2 regions of the Mycobacterium intracellulare ATCC 13950 genome follow, and region 2 is predicted to be linked to the other one. Evidence: predicted binding sites of a transcription regulator. Region 2 holds the regulator's gene; the other holds the start of a gene.
The links. The regulator LexA, encoded in region 2, represses DNA repair genes until DNA is damaged. The targets are predictions, from matches to a motif close to CGAACANNTGTTCG.
Positions count from the first base shown of each region.

Region 1: cofD (2-phospho-L-lactate transferase) is a predicted target of LexA. The motif match lies at 4,680-4,693, and genes of this name have one in related genera.

Region 1 is NC_016946.1:4,293,038-4,299,478, forward strand. It holds gene manA (mannose-6-phosphate isomerase, class I) at 1-557, opposite strand, end outside; gene OCU_RS44740 (hypothetical protein) at 566-1,678, opposite strand; gene OCU_RS44745 (phosphomannomutase/phosphoglucomutase) at 1,675-3,072, opposite strand; gene OCU_RS44750 (DUF3499 domain-containing protein) at 3,155-3,601, opposite strand; gene OCU_RS44755 (metallopeptidase family protein) at 3,803-4,225, shown strand; gene OCU_RS44760 (WhiB family transcriptional regulator) at 4,242-4,580, opposite strand; gene cofD (2-phospho-L-lactate transferase) at 4,970-5,971, shown strand; gene OCU_RS44770 (coenzyme F420-0:L-glutamate ligase) at 5,968-6,441, shown strand, end outside.
Region 2 is NC_016946.1:3,677,315-3,683,755, reverse strand. It holds gene OCU_RS41710 (LGFP repeat-containing protein) at 1-1,587, shown strand, start outside; gene lexA (transcriptional repressor LexA) at 1,603-2,313, opposite strand; gene OCU_RS41700 (LysM peptidoglycan-binding domain-containing protein) at 2,605-3,099, shown strand; gene nrdR (transcriptional regulator NrdR) at 3,252-3,716, shown strand; gene OCU_RS41690 (peroxynitrite isomerase) at 3,751-4,236, shown strand; gene OCU_RS41685 (PhzF family phenazine biosynthesis protein) at 4,261-4,947, opposite strand; gene OCU_RS41680 (alpha/beta fold hydrolase) at 4,993-6,024, opposite strand; gene OCU_RS41675 (proteasome assembly chaperone family protein) at 6,085-6,441, opposite strand, start outside.

The sequences.
Region 1 (6,441 bases), 620 kb from region 2:
AACAGCGCGCGCAGGCCGTCGGCGTCGGACTGGTCGTTCAGCAGATCGATGAAGGGGTCGAGGTCGGAGACCGCCAGGGCCCGCAGCAGCTCGACGGTGCGCGACACCTGGCGGAAGCCCGCGAGCGCCTCGAACGGGTGCAGCGCCACCAGCAGCTCCGGCTTGTGCGAGGTGTCCCGATAGTTGCGCACCGGCGAGGTCAGCGGGATGCCGACCCGCTCCTCGCGCAGGTAGCCCTCGGCCGCCTGCGCGGCGCTCGGGTGCGCCTGCAGCGACAGCGGCTCGTCGGCGGCCAGCACCTTGACGAGGAACGGCAGCACGTCCCCGAAGCGGGCCCGCGACCCGGGGCCGAGCTGGCCCTCGGGGTCGGCGTCGAGCGCCTCGAGCAACGTGATCTCACCGTTGTCGGTTTCCAGCCAGGCCGGGTCGCCCGGGTGGGCGCCGAACCAGAGCTCGGCCTCCGGATGCGCCGCCGGCACCGGACGTTCGGTGAACTCGGCGATCGCGGTACGCGAACCCCACGCGTACGTTCTCAAGGCCCCGCGAAGCAGTTCCACTGTTCTATTTATCCCCGCACCAGTCGCATGTAAACCGCGGCCATCTCCAGCCGGACGGCTAATACTGCCAGCTGCTGCTCGACGCGACCGGGACCCCCCAGCGCAGGCGAAACACCGGAGCCGGCCGAGCCGCCGGGACCGTCGGGCACATCCTCGGCGGCGAGCAGGTACACGTCGTCGAGCCCGGCCGTCCGGGCGGCCACCACGGTCTGCTCGGCCGCCAGGATGATCGCCAGCACCCGCAGCCGCGGCGGCAGCGGCCCGTCGATCTCCTCGTCGTGGAACAGGGCGGCGTCCGGATCGGCGATGGCGCCCCCGAAACCGGACGAGGCCGCGGCGCGCAGGGCGACCACCGCGTCCGCCAGCCCGGTGGCCGGGGTGACCTGGTTCGCGATCCGCAGCAGCACCGAGCTGCCGTGCCGGGCCAGGGCCAGCGTCGCGGCGCCGTCGCCGGCCAGCGCGATCTGGCGGTCGGCGATGCGCGCGGCCAGCAGCTTCGCCGGATTGGTGAACAGCTCGCGGGCGGCGCTGTTGCGCAGCGCCTCGGCGTCGAGCTCGTCGGCGAGCAACGCCAGGTCCACGCTGGGCCGTGGGTCGACGGCGTGCACCACCGCGAGCCCGGCGGCCAGATACCGGCACAGCCCGAATTCGTCGGGAACCCCCAGCCGGGGCGCCAGCACCGCCGCGTGCCCGGCCGTGGCGTCGCGCAACGGACCCTCGTAGGGCGCGGCCACCACGACCCGCGCGCCACGGCGCACCCCGGTCGCGGCGGCGGCGACCAGCGCGGGGTCGCCGGGGTCGTCGCCCGCGACGATCAGCACGTCGAGCGGCCCCACCCACGGGGGCGCCTCGCCGGCCAGCGTGAACGGCTGGGACGCCACCGAATTCAACGTCGCGGCCAGGATCGCCCCGGCGGTCTCCGCGGTGCCGCGGCCCGACACCCAGATCACGCTGCGCGGACGGTCCTCGGCGCTCAGCGGGTCCAGCGCGCCCTCCTCGACCGCGGTGGCGATCGCACGCACCTGCGCGCCGGCCGACGACGCCGCCCGCAGCAGGCCGTCGCGGTCGGCGGTCAGCAGGCCGTCGGTGTCTTCGAGATCGATTGCCTGGGTGGCGTTCACGGGGCGGCCTCCGCGCGCGGGGTCTGCGCGGCGATTTCGGCGCTGATCTGGGCGACCACGGCGCCGACGTCCTCGGCGGTGCGGCCCTCCACGTTGAGCCGCAGCAGCGGCTCGGTGTTCGAGCTGCGCAGGTTGAACCAGTTGCCGTCGCCCAGGTCGACCGTCACGCCGTCCACGTGATCGAGGGAGTGGATGCGGGTGCCGAACGATCTCAGCACCGCCTCGGTGCACTGCGCGGCGTCGGCCACGGTGAAGTTGATCTCGCCGGACGATTCGTAGCGCTGGTAGTCCGCGGTCAGCTCGGACAGCGGGCGGTCCTGCTCCCCGAGCGCCGCCAGCACGTACAGCGCGGCCAGCATCCCGGAGTCGGCGCCCCAGAAGTCGCGGAAGTAGTAGTGGGCCGAATGTTCGCCGCCGAAGATCGCGCCGGTGTCGGCCATCAGCGCCTTGATATAGGAGTGGCCCACCCGCGAGCGCAGCGGTGTGCCGCCGCGCTCGCTGACCAGTTCGGGCACCGCGCGCGAGGTGATCACGTTGTGGATGATCGTCGCGCCGATCTCGCGGCCCAGCTCGCGCGCGGCCACCAGGCTGGTCACCGTCGACGGCGACACGGGGTTGCCGCGTTCGTCGACCACGAAGCAGCGGTCGGCGTCCCCGTCGAAGGCCAGCCCGATGTCGGCGCCGGTCTCGCGCACGAACGTCTGCAGGTCCACCAGGTTGGCGGGCTCGAGCGGGTTGGCCTCGTGATTGGGGAAGGAGCCGTCGAGCTCGAAGTACAACGGCAACAACGTGATCGAGGCGATCGGGCCGAGCACCGCGGGGGTGGTCAGGCCGGCCATGCCGTTGCCGGCGTCGACGGCCACGCGCAGCGGGCGCAGCCCCGAGGTGTCCACCAGGGACCGCAGGTACTGCCCGTAGTCGGCCAGCACGTCGCGGTCGGAGACGGTGCCGGGTGGGCCGTCGTAACCCTGCACGCCGGCGATGACGTCGTCGGCGATGACGCGCAATCCGCTCTCGGCGCCGACCGGTTTGGCCCCCGCCCGGCAGAGCTTGATTCCGTTGTAGGCGGCGGGGTTATGGCTCGCGGTGAACATCGCGCCGGGGCAGTCCAGCAACCCGGAGGCGAAGTAGAGCTGATCGGTGGAGGCCAGACCGACGCGCACCACGTCGAGGCCCTGGCCGGTGACGCCGGCGGCGAAGGCCGCGGCCAGGGTGGGCGAACTGTCGCGCATGTCGTGGCCGATCACGACTTGGCGGGCGCCCTCGGCGCGCATCAGTCTGGCGAAGGCTGCGCCCAAATCGGTGACCAGCGGCTGGTCGAGCTCTTCGCCGACTAGACCACGCACGTCGTACGCCTTGACGACACGGTGGACAGTCGCGGCGGGCCGAGACATGCGGGACTCCTGACGACGTGAACTCTTGGCCGTCAGCCTATCGGGCCGAAGAGAACACGAGCCGCGGTGCGGGCGGATTCGCCTAGTCGCTGGGATCGGGCAACACACGCAGGTGCCCGCGGCGCCTTCCGGACCGATGCTCCGGCGGGGCGAGCACGCTGCTGCTGGGCGCGGTGGCCTGGGTGCCGCCGTGATGGAGGTGCGGGTCGGCGAAGCCGTTCACGGGCGTTGGGGCGCCGCCGTACGGCGCGCCGCGATCCCCCGAACCTCCTTCGCGGACGGCGTCGGCCAGGGCGACCAGGTCGTCCTCGTCGGGGTGGGTGGGCAGGGGGCCGGCATGGCGCACCAGCTCCCATCCGCGGGGGGCGGTGATGCGGCCGGCGTGGTTGACGCACAGATCCCAGGAGTGCGGTTCCCGAGCGGTCGCCAGCGGGCCGACGACTGCCGTCGAGTCCGAATAGACGAACGTTAGGGTCGCCACGGCGTAGTGCGGGCACCCGGGCCGGCAACAGCGACGGGGAACGTTCACGCTCGAAAGGCTATCGTGCGCAAACGCCGCCGAAGCGCCGGACACGCGCAACCGGACGGCCGCCGATGTCCAACCGTTACCATCGGCCCAATGAGTGAATCCCGCGGCGATTCGCGCAGCTCCCCGCAAAGAGATCGGTTTTCGGACGGATCGGCTCCGCGCCGGCCCGCCGGCCATCGACGGTTCCGCCGGGGTCGCGAGATGCGCGGGGCGCTGCTGCCCCCCAGCGTGCCGGGGTGGCGCAGCCGCGCCGAGCGGTTCGACATGGCGGTGCTGGAGGCCTACGAGCCCATCGAGCGGAGCTGGCACGACCGGCTGGCCGACCTCGACGTGGCGGTCGATGAGATTCCGCGGATCGCGGCCAAGGATCCCGACAGCGTGCAGTGGCCGGCCGAGGTGATCGCCGACGGGCCGATCCCCCTGGCCCGGTTGATCCCGGCCGGTGTCGACATCCGCGGCAACTCCACGCGGGCGCGAATTGTCCTGTTCCGCAAGCCAATTGAGCGACGGGCGAAGGACACCATCGAACTCGGCGACTTGCTGCACGAAATCCTGGTGGCCCAGGTCGCCATCTATCTCGACGTTGAGCCATCGGTCATCGATCCGACGATCGACGACGAATAACGACGGTGCGCGGCTTTTAGATGATGCCGCGCTTGAGGCGGCGGCGCTCGCGTTCGGAGAGACCGCCCCAGATCCCGAAGCGCTCGTCATGCTCAAGGGCGTACTCGAGGCACTCGTGGCGCACCTCGCAACCCAGGCAGATCTTCTTGGCCTCGCGGGTGGAACCACCCTTTTCCGGGAAGAAGGCCTCGGGGTCGGTCTGGGCGCACAGCGCCCGGTCCTGCCACTGGTCGGCGACGGGCGCCGGCAACGGCTCGGGCTCGAATGCGCCTGGCGCATCAGGAACCACGGTCAAATGCGGCCGGGCGGGTCGGGCCGGCGCCGAGTCGATCGGGGTGTGCGGCGTGCTCGCCATTGCGCCTCGAAAAGTTTCGTAAGACATACGGTCGTCCGCCTCCTCAGCTTGATTGAGAAAGAGTGATTGATTTCCCACTGTTCTGATGTACAGACAATTCGAACAAGTGATCGAATCTCGGTCTGCGACACCGGAGTCGGCCGGCCAACCGGGAAATGACACTGATGTGATTAGACACGGGTTGATCTGCCGGGTCAAGCACTTCGGCGCATTTCCATACCATCTCGTGATCGAATTTCGGCGTTTCTGTTGCTTTGGGCCGTCGGCGTGTTGATCACATAGCTCACAACTTCCCCACAAGTCGTGGGGAGCCCCGACTTTGAGGCAGGCCCGACGGGCCCACCACCGCACGCTCGTCGGGCAGTACTGTCGTGCTGTGTGAGGCTCAAGTGAAGGTCACCGTCCTGGTCGGTGGGGTTGGCGGCGCCCGCTTCCTGCTGGGGATTCAACAGTTGTTCGGGCTGGGTCAGTTTCACACGCAAGGGCGCCCAGACACGAAAGCCGGCAGTCACGAGCTGACGGCGATCGTCAACGTTGGCGATGACGCCTGGATCCACGGACTGCGAGTCTGCCCCGATTTGGACACCTGCATGTACACCTTAGGTGGAGGTGTCGACCCGGAGCGAGGGTGGGGGCACCGCGACGAAACCTGGCACGCCAAAGAGGAATTGGCGCGCTACGGGGTGCAGCCGGACTGGTTCGGACTCGGCGACCGCGACCTGGGCACCCACCTGGTGCGCACCCAGATGCTCAACGCCGGCTACCCGCTGTCACAGATCACCACGGCGCTGTGCGACCGCTGGCAACCGGGCGCGCGGCTGCTGCCCGTCACCGACGACCGCTGCGAGACGCACGTGGTGATAACCGATCCCGACGACGGCGGCCGGCGGGCCATCCACTTCCAGGAATGGTGGGTGCGCTACCGCGCCCAGGTGCCCACCCACAGCTTCGCGTTCGTCGGCGCCGAAAAAGCAGCCGCCACAACCGAAGCCACAGCGGCCATCGCCGAGGCCGACGTCATCCTGCTGGCCCCGTCGAATCCGGTGGTGAGCGTCGGCGCCATCCTGGCGGTCCCCGGCGTTCGCGGCGCGCTGCGGGCGTCCAAGGCCCCGGTCGTCGGCTACTCGCCGATCATCGGTGGAAAGCCGTTGCGCGGCATGGCCGATGCCTGCCTGTCGGTGATCGGCGTCGAGTCCACCGCCGAGGCCGTCGGCCGCCACTACGGCGCGCGTCGGGGCACCGGCATCCTGGATGGCTGGCTGGTGAGTGAAGGCGACGGCGCCGACATCGAGGGCGTCGCGGTGCGCTCGGTGCCGCTGGTGATGACCGACCCCGAGGCGACCGCCGCGATGGTCCGCGCCGGGCTGGAGCTGGCGGGGGTGGCGCCGTGACCCCCTCCCCCGGCGAGCACGGCACCGCCGCCGCGATCGAGATCCTGCCCGTCGCCGGGCTGCCCGAATTCCGGCCGGGCGACGATCTGGGCGCGGCCGTCGCCGCGGCCGCGCCGTGGCTGCGCGACGGCGACGTCGTGGTGGTCACCAGCAAGGCGGTGTCCAAATGCGAGGGCCGGCTGGTGCCGGCGCCCCGCGACCCGGAGGAGCGCGATCGGCTGCGGCGCAAGCTGGTCGACGACGAGGCCGTTCGGGTGCTGGCCCGCAAGGGCAAGACCTTGATCACCGAGAGCCGGATCGGGCTGGTGCAGGCCGCCGCGGGCGTGGACGGCTCCAACGTCGGGCGCGACGAGCTGGCCCTGCTGCCCGTCGACCCGGACGCCAGCGCCGCCACGCTGCGCGCCGCGCTGCGCGAGCGGCTCGGCGTCGAGGTCGCCGTCGTCATCACCGACACCATGGGCCGCGCCTGG
Region 2 (6,441 bases):
GTGGCGATCGATCCCACCGCGGCCATCAACATGGCGTGGCGGGCGGCCGGGGGGCCCAACGGACCGCTGGGTGCCAAGCAGGGCGGGCAGACCCCCATCGGCGGTGACGGCATCGTCCAGAACTTCGCCGGCGGCAAGGTGTTCTTCACCCCGGCGACCGGCGCGAACGCGCTCGAGACCGACATCCTGGCCAAATACGAGTCGCTCGGCGGGCCCGTCGGCAGCGGCCTCGGATTCCCGGTCACCAACGAAACCGAGGGCGGCATCGGCCCGTCCAGCCGGATCTGCACCTTCTCGGCCGCCGACAAACCGGTGATCTTCCGTACCGCCGAGCACGGCGCGTTCGTCGTGCGCGGGGCGATGAAGGCCGCCTGGGACAAACTGCGCGGTCCGGCCGGCAAACTGGGGGCGCCCGTCGGCGACCAGGCCGTGGACGGCGACGTGATCTCGCAGCAGTTCACCGGCGGCAAGATCTCGTGGAACCGGGCGAAGAACACGTTCAGCACCGACCCGGCCAACCTGGCGCCGTTGTTGAGCGGCCTTCAGGTCTCGGGCCAGAACCAGCCGAGCAGTTCGGCCATGCCGTCACACGCCGACAAGTTCGGCTGGCATTCGTGGTGGTGGCTGGCCGCCATTCCCGTCCTGGTGCTGCTGGTGGTGGTGGCGTGGGCGCTGTTCGGATGGCGCCGGCGCCGCTCCGGCGCGGACGGCGCCGCCGGGTATGCGTCCGACCAGGGGTATGACGCGCCCTGGGGCCCGGAGGACCCCGACCTCGCGACCGAGCATTTCGCGCCGGGCGGGCCGCGCGAACCCGAGCGGCCGACCGATGCCGCGGCCACCGCGCGGGTCAGCTGGCAGCGTCAGGCGCCGTCGGAGAGCGACTACGGCGTCGAGCAGGAAGACCCCGACGCGATCGACACCGACTCCATCCCCGTCGTCTCGGAGGAGATGCTGGCGGAGGCCGACTATCCCGATGCCGAGGCCGATTACACCGACTACACCGACGCCGTTCCCGAGGTCGCCGAGGCCGAGACCGCCGACGATGCCGCCTACGTCGACGCCGACTACGCCGACGCCGGCTATCCGGAGGACGAGTACGCCGACGACGAGTATCCCGACGTCGCCGTTGCGCACACGCCGCCGGATGCCGACGCCGTCACCGGTGCCCTGGAAACCGCCGCGCCCGAGGATGAGTATCCCGACGTCGCGGTCCCTGAGGCGGAAGTCGAACCCGAGGACGATGTCGCCGCGGAGCCCGACGTGTCCGGGGCCGCCGAGGCCGGGGCGGTCGGCGCAGGCGCGGCCGGGGCCTTCGTCGCCGCGCAGCGATCCGGCGGTCGGCACGCCGCCGCGGACGACGCCGAGGAGGGCTCGGAGAACGGGCTGGCGGGCCCGGACGGGCGCCCGACCATCCACCTGCCACTCGACGACCCGTACCAGGCGCCCGACGGCTACCCGATCAAGGCGAGCGCCCGGTACGGCCTGTATTACACGCCCGGCAGCGACCTGTACCAGGACACGCTGCCCGAGATCTGGTTGTCCAGCGAAGAGGTCGCGCTGGCCAACGGCTTCACCCGGGCCGACTAGCGGGGCCGCCGGCCGCTAGACCTTGCGGATCACCGTGACGACCTTGCCCAGCACGGTCGCGTCGTTGCCCGGGATGGGGTCGAACGCCGGGTTGTGCGGCATCAGCCACACCTGACCGCCGGCGCGCTTGAACGTCTTGACGGTGGCCTCGCCGTCCAGCATCGCCGCGACGATGTCGCCGTTGTCGGCGACGTTCTGCTGGCGCACGACCACCCAGTCGCCGTCGCAGATCGCGGCCTCCACCATCGAGTCGCCCACCACTTTGAGCAGGAACAGCGTGCCCTCGCCGACCAGCTCGCGCGGCAGCGGGAACACGTCTTCGACGGCTTCCTCGGCCAGGATGGGTCCACCGGCCGCGATCCGCCCGAGAACCGGGACGAATGTGGGCTCCGGCAACGCATCCGACCCGGCCACCTCGGTGGCGGGCGCGGCCACGTCGTCGTCGGCGCCGCGGACATCGACCGCCCGGGGGCGGTTGGGGTCGCGGCGCAAATACCCCTTGCGTTCCAGCGTGCGCAGCTGGTGCGCCACCGAGGACGTCGACGTCAGCCCGACGGCGTCGCCGATCTCCCGGATGCTCGGGGGATAGCCGCGGCTGGTCACCGAGGCGCGAATGACATTCAAAATGGTGCGCTGCCGCTCGGTCAGCGCGGAGTCCACGGAGTGCAGCCGGCCGTCCGCCGCGGCCGGGCCGGTGTTCGGGGAAGTGTCGTTGCTGTCGCCCATGGCACTGAATGTAGCCGCACCGCCGACAAGAATCAAACATGTGTTCGACTGGCGTGTCGCCGGGCGTCCCGGGCCGGAAAAGCGCCGCCATCGGCCGAATCACAAATGTGTAACTCTTGCCGAGACCGGGTATTTGTGCCTCGTGACAGTGGTAGAGGCCGACGGAGTTGTCGGTGGTGTGATCTAGCGTTTTGCTCGTGCGACACGCTTCGCTCAAATGTTCGGGTTTCGAACACACAAGCGATTAGAGTCGAACACACGAGCGAGAGCTAGTTGACCGGAGGAACGCAGATGACAGTCATCCACACGCTTGCGCCGCGCACCAGCAGTCTTCGGCGCCCGGTCAACGGACCGGTTCAGGGCGTTCGGTACGGCAGGGACGGCCTGGCCCGCTCGCGGCGCCCCGCGCCGTCGCGGCCCGCGGGCGCCCCGACGCGCTACTACGGCACCGGGGTCGCGATGTCTGTCGCTCCGCACCGCAGGCGCGCCGTCACCTGGGCGACGACGGTTGGTCTGGCACTCGCCGCCGGGGCGATCACGCTGTGGCTGGGCCTCGTCGCGAACGTGGGGCAGGCGCTCAACGGCGACTCGACGAATTCGGCCGCCCCCGTCCCGAACCGGCTCGCCGTCGTGCGGGTCGACGCGGGGGAGTCGCTTCAGGATGTCGCTCACCGCGTGGCCCCCGACGCGCCGGCCGCCGCGGTGGCCGATCGCATCCGTGAGCTCAACGATCTGAACTCGCCGACGCTGGTTGCCGGCCAAACGCTGATCGCCCCGATCGGCTGACGATCGTTGTGTCCCAACGGTTCCGGCCCGTGAGGTGTGCGGCCCGCGTGGTGCCGCCCCGGGGACGGCGGCTCCGTTAGCCGTGCAGGTCAGCGCACGGGTACGCTCAAAGTTCTGCGGTACCCGGTTGTCGGCACGGTGAAGGAGCGGTCATGCACTGTCCCTTCTGCCGTCATCCGGATTCCCGGGTGATCGACTCGCGCGAAACCGACGAGGGGCAGGCCATCCGGCGTCGCCGATCGTGCCCCGAATGCGGAAAGCGTTTCACCACCGTGGAAACCGCGGTCCTGGCGGTGGTCAAGCGCAGCGGCGTCACCGAGCCCTTCAGCCGGGAAAAGGTCATCAGCGGAGTCCGCCGGGCCTGCCAGGGCCGCCAGGTGGACGACGACGCGCTGAATCTGCTGGCCCAGCAGGTCGAAGACACCGTGCGCGCCGTGGCCTCCCCGGAGGTCCCCAGCCACGAGGTCGGCCTGGCCATCCTCGGGCCGCTGCGCGATCTCGACGAGGTGGCGTACCTGCGGTTCGCGTCCGTGTACCGCTCCTTCGAGTCCGCCGACGACTTCGAGCGCGAGATCCAGGCGCTGCGCGAGCACCGCGGAGTGGCCACGCCGGGCTGACGGATCCCGCCGGGGGGCCCGCTAGGCTCGGTGCATGCCCCCTGAGTTGCATCCCGACCTGGCGGCCCTGGCCCCGCTCCTCGGCACGTGGGTCGGCCAGGGCGCGGGCAAGTACCCGACGATCCCGCCGTTCGACTACCTCGAAGAAGTCACGTTCGCCCATGTGGGCAAACCGTTTTTGGCCTACGCCCAGAAAACCAAGGCGGTGGCCGACGGCAAGCCGCTACACGCCGAGACGGGATACCTTCGCGTGCCGCAGCCGGGTCACGTCGAGCTGGTGCTGGCCCACCCGAGCGGCATCACCGAGATCGAGGTCGGCACCTATTCGGTCACCGGCGACCTCATCGACATGCAGATGTCCACCACGACGGTCGGCCTCACGCCTACGGCCAAAGAGGTGACGGGACTGGGGCGTTGCTTCCGCATCGACGGCGATGAGCTGTCCTACACGGTGCAGATGGGTGCGGTCGGCCAGCCGCTGCAGGACCACCTGGCCGCGGTGCTGCACCGGCAGCGCTGAGCGTGCGACCGCCGGCGGCCCCGGTCAGTCCAGCTGTCGCACACCGTCGTTGACCACCCGACCGGCCACCGCGACCCAGCCCTCGGCGCTCCAGGTGGTTTCGATGACCGAGCCGTTGCCCTGGGTGATCCGCAGGTTTTGGCTCAGGTAGTCGGTGATGCGCATCGCGGCCGAACCGGTCGCCTCGTCTTCGGCCACACCGAGGTTGGCGGCGAACATGCGCACCCGCAGCGCCCCGGCGGCCCGGTCGGTCCAGGCCCACAGGTAGTGCGCCGTGTCGTCGGGGAAGTCCGTCGGGTCGGCGGCGAGAACATCGTCGGCCGAAGCGAATTCGTGCAACGCGAACTCGGGCGCCCATTCCGCGCGGGCGCTGATGCGGGTGTGGTGTTCGTCGTAGCCCACCTGCACGATTCCCGCCGGTATCTGCAACGTGTTGACCGGCCGACCGTTCTCTCGCAGCCACCACGAGGCGCCGACGGTCGGGTGCCCGGCGAACGGCAGCTCGGTCCGGGGCGTGTAAATGGTGGCGTGCGCGGTCGCGGAGCCCGCGGCCGGACGGTCGACGAAAACCGTTTCGCTGTAGCCCAATTGGGTCGCTACCCGTTGCCGGTCCCCGACCCCGACCTCAGCGGCATCCACCACGCCGAGCGGATTGCCGAAATTGCCGTCCGCGTCGGTGAACACCCGCAACACCGTGACGTCGATACCCATGGCCCGACTGTACGGCCCCGAACCGGGCCGCCTCGGCCAAGGTGTTCAGGTGGCGCTGCGTTCGTCGGACCCCATGGCGTTCAGCACGGCGACGCGCGTGGGCGCCGGGCCGCTCACGGCCCGCTCGCCACCACCGGTGCGCAGCAACCCGCGCAGCGCGGCCTGATCGTATTCGGCGGGCGCGGTCGAATCCATGAAGCGCTCGACGACCTCGATGAAGCGGGCGGGGTCGTCGTGAAAGGGAAAGTGGCCGGAGCCCTCGAAGATCTCGAGCCGCGAACCGGGCATCGCGGCGTGGGCCATCCACGCGTGCCGGACCGGGACCACCACATCCTTGGTGCCCCAGACGATCTGCACCGGGATGGCTTCGGTCAAATAACATCGGTCGAGCATGGTGACGATCTGCCCGCGCCAGTCCACCACCGCCCGCAGGGTTCGGCTGAATGCCGCCGACGCCGTCGGTTCCGGCAGATCGTCGAGGATCCGCAGCACGTTGGGCAGGTCGCGGCCCAGGCCGGTGCTGCCCAGCGCGGCGCCCAGGACCCGGCCCGCGACCTGGACCGCCGGCAGCACCAGGGGCAATCGCAGCAGGGCGATGGCTTCGCTGCCCATCGGCAGCGAAGCCCACCGCAAGACGAAGTTGACGTCCTTGGTCACGCCGCCGGCGCCCACCAGGATCAGCCGCTCCACCAAATGCGGGAACTGGTAGGCGAATTGCATGGCCACACCGCCGCCCAGCGAATGACCGACGATGGTGGCCCGTTCGATGTCGAGCACGCTGAGCAGGTCCCGCATCCCGTTGGCGTATGCGGCGATCGAGTAGTCGGCGCGCGGCTTGTCGGATCGGCCGTGACCCAGCAGGTCCGGGGCGATGACCGTGAAGCGCTGGGCGAGCTTGGCCTGCACGGCATTCCACGTGGTGGAGTTGTCGCCGATGCCGTGGATCAGCAGGATCGCCGGCCCGGAGCCCGCGATGCGGTAGGCGCGCCGGTAACCGTGGATGGTGCGGAACTCGAGTGTGGGTGCGGTCACTTCGCGCACCGGGCGGAGCCTGTTCTTGCGCTTCCGCTCGGTCATAGGGCCAACCTTGCTGTCGGGCCGGGCTAAGGGCGGTGTGGCTGGGTGTTCGGCAGAGGGTCAGGCCTGATCGTCGTCGTCGAACTTCTTCTCCGCCTGCTGGGCGAGAAATCGCTCGAACTCCGCGCCCAGCTCGTCGCCGCTCGGCAGATCCTCGTCGCGCGACAGTAACGATCTGTTCTCCTGAGCGTCGATGAAGGCATCGTACTGGCGCTCCAGCGCGGCCACCACCTGAGCGACCTCTGCGCTCGCCTCGACCTGCTCGTCGATCTTGGCCCGGATCACCTCCGCGGCTTCGGTCAACGCGGTCAGCGGCAGCTCCAGCGACGCGGTCTTGGCGACCTGCTCGAGCAACGCCTGAGCTGCGGCCGGGTAATCGGTCTGGGTGAGGTAGTGGGGGACGTGCACGGTGAAGCC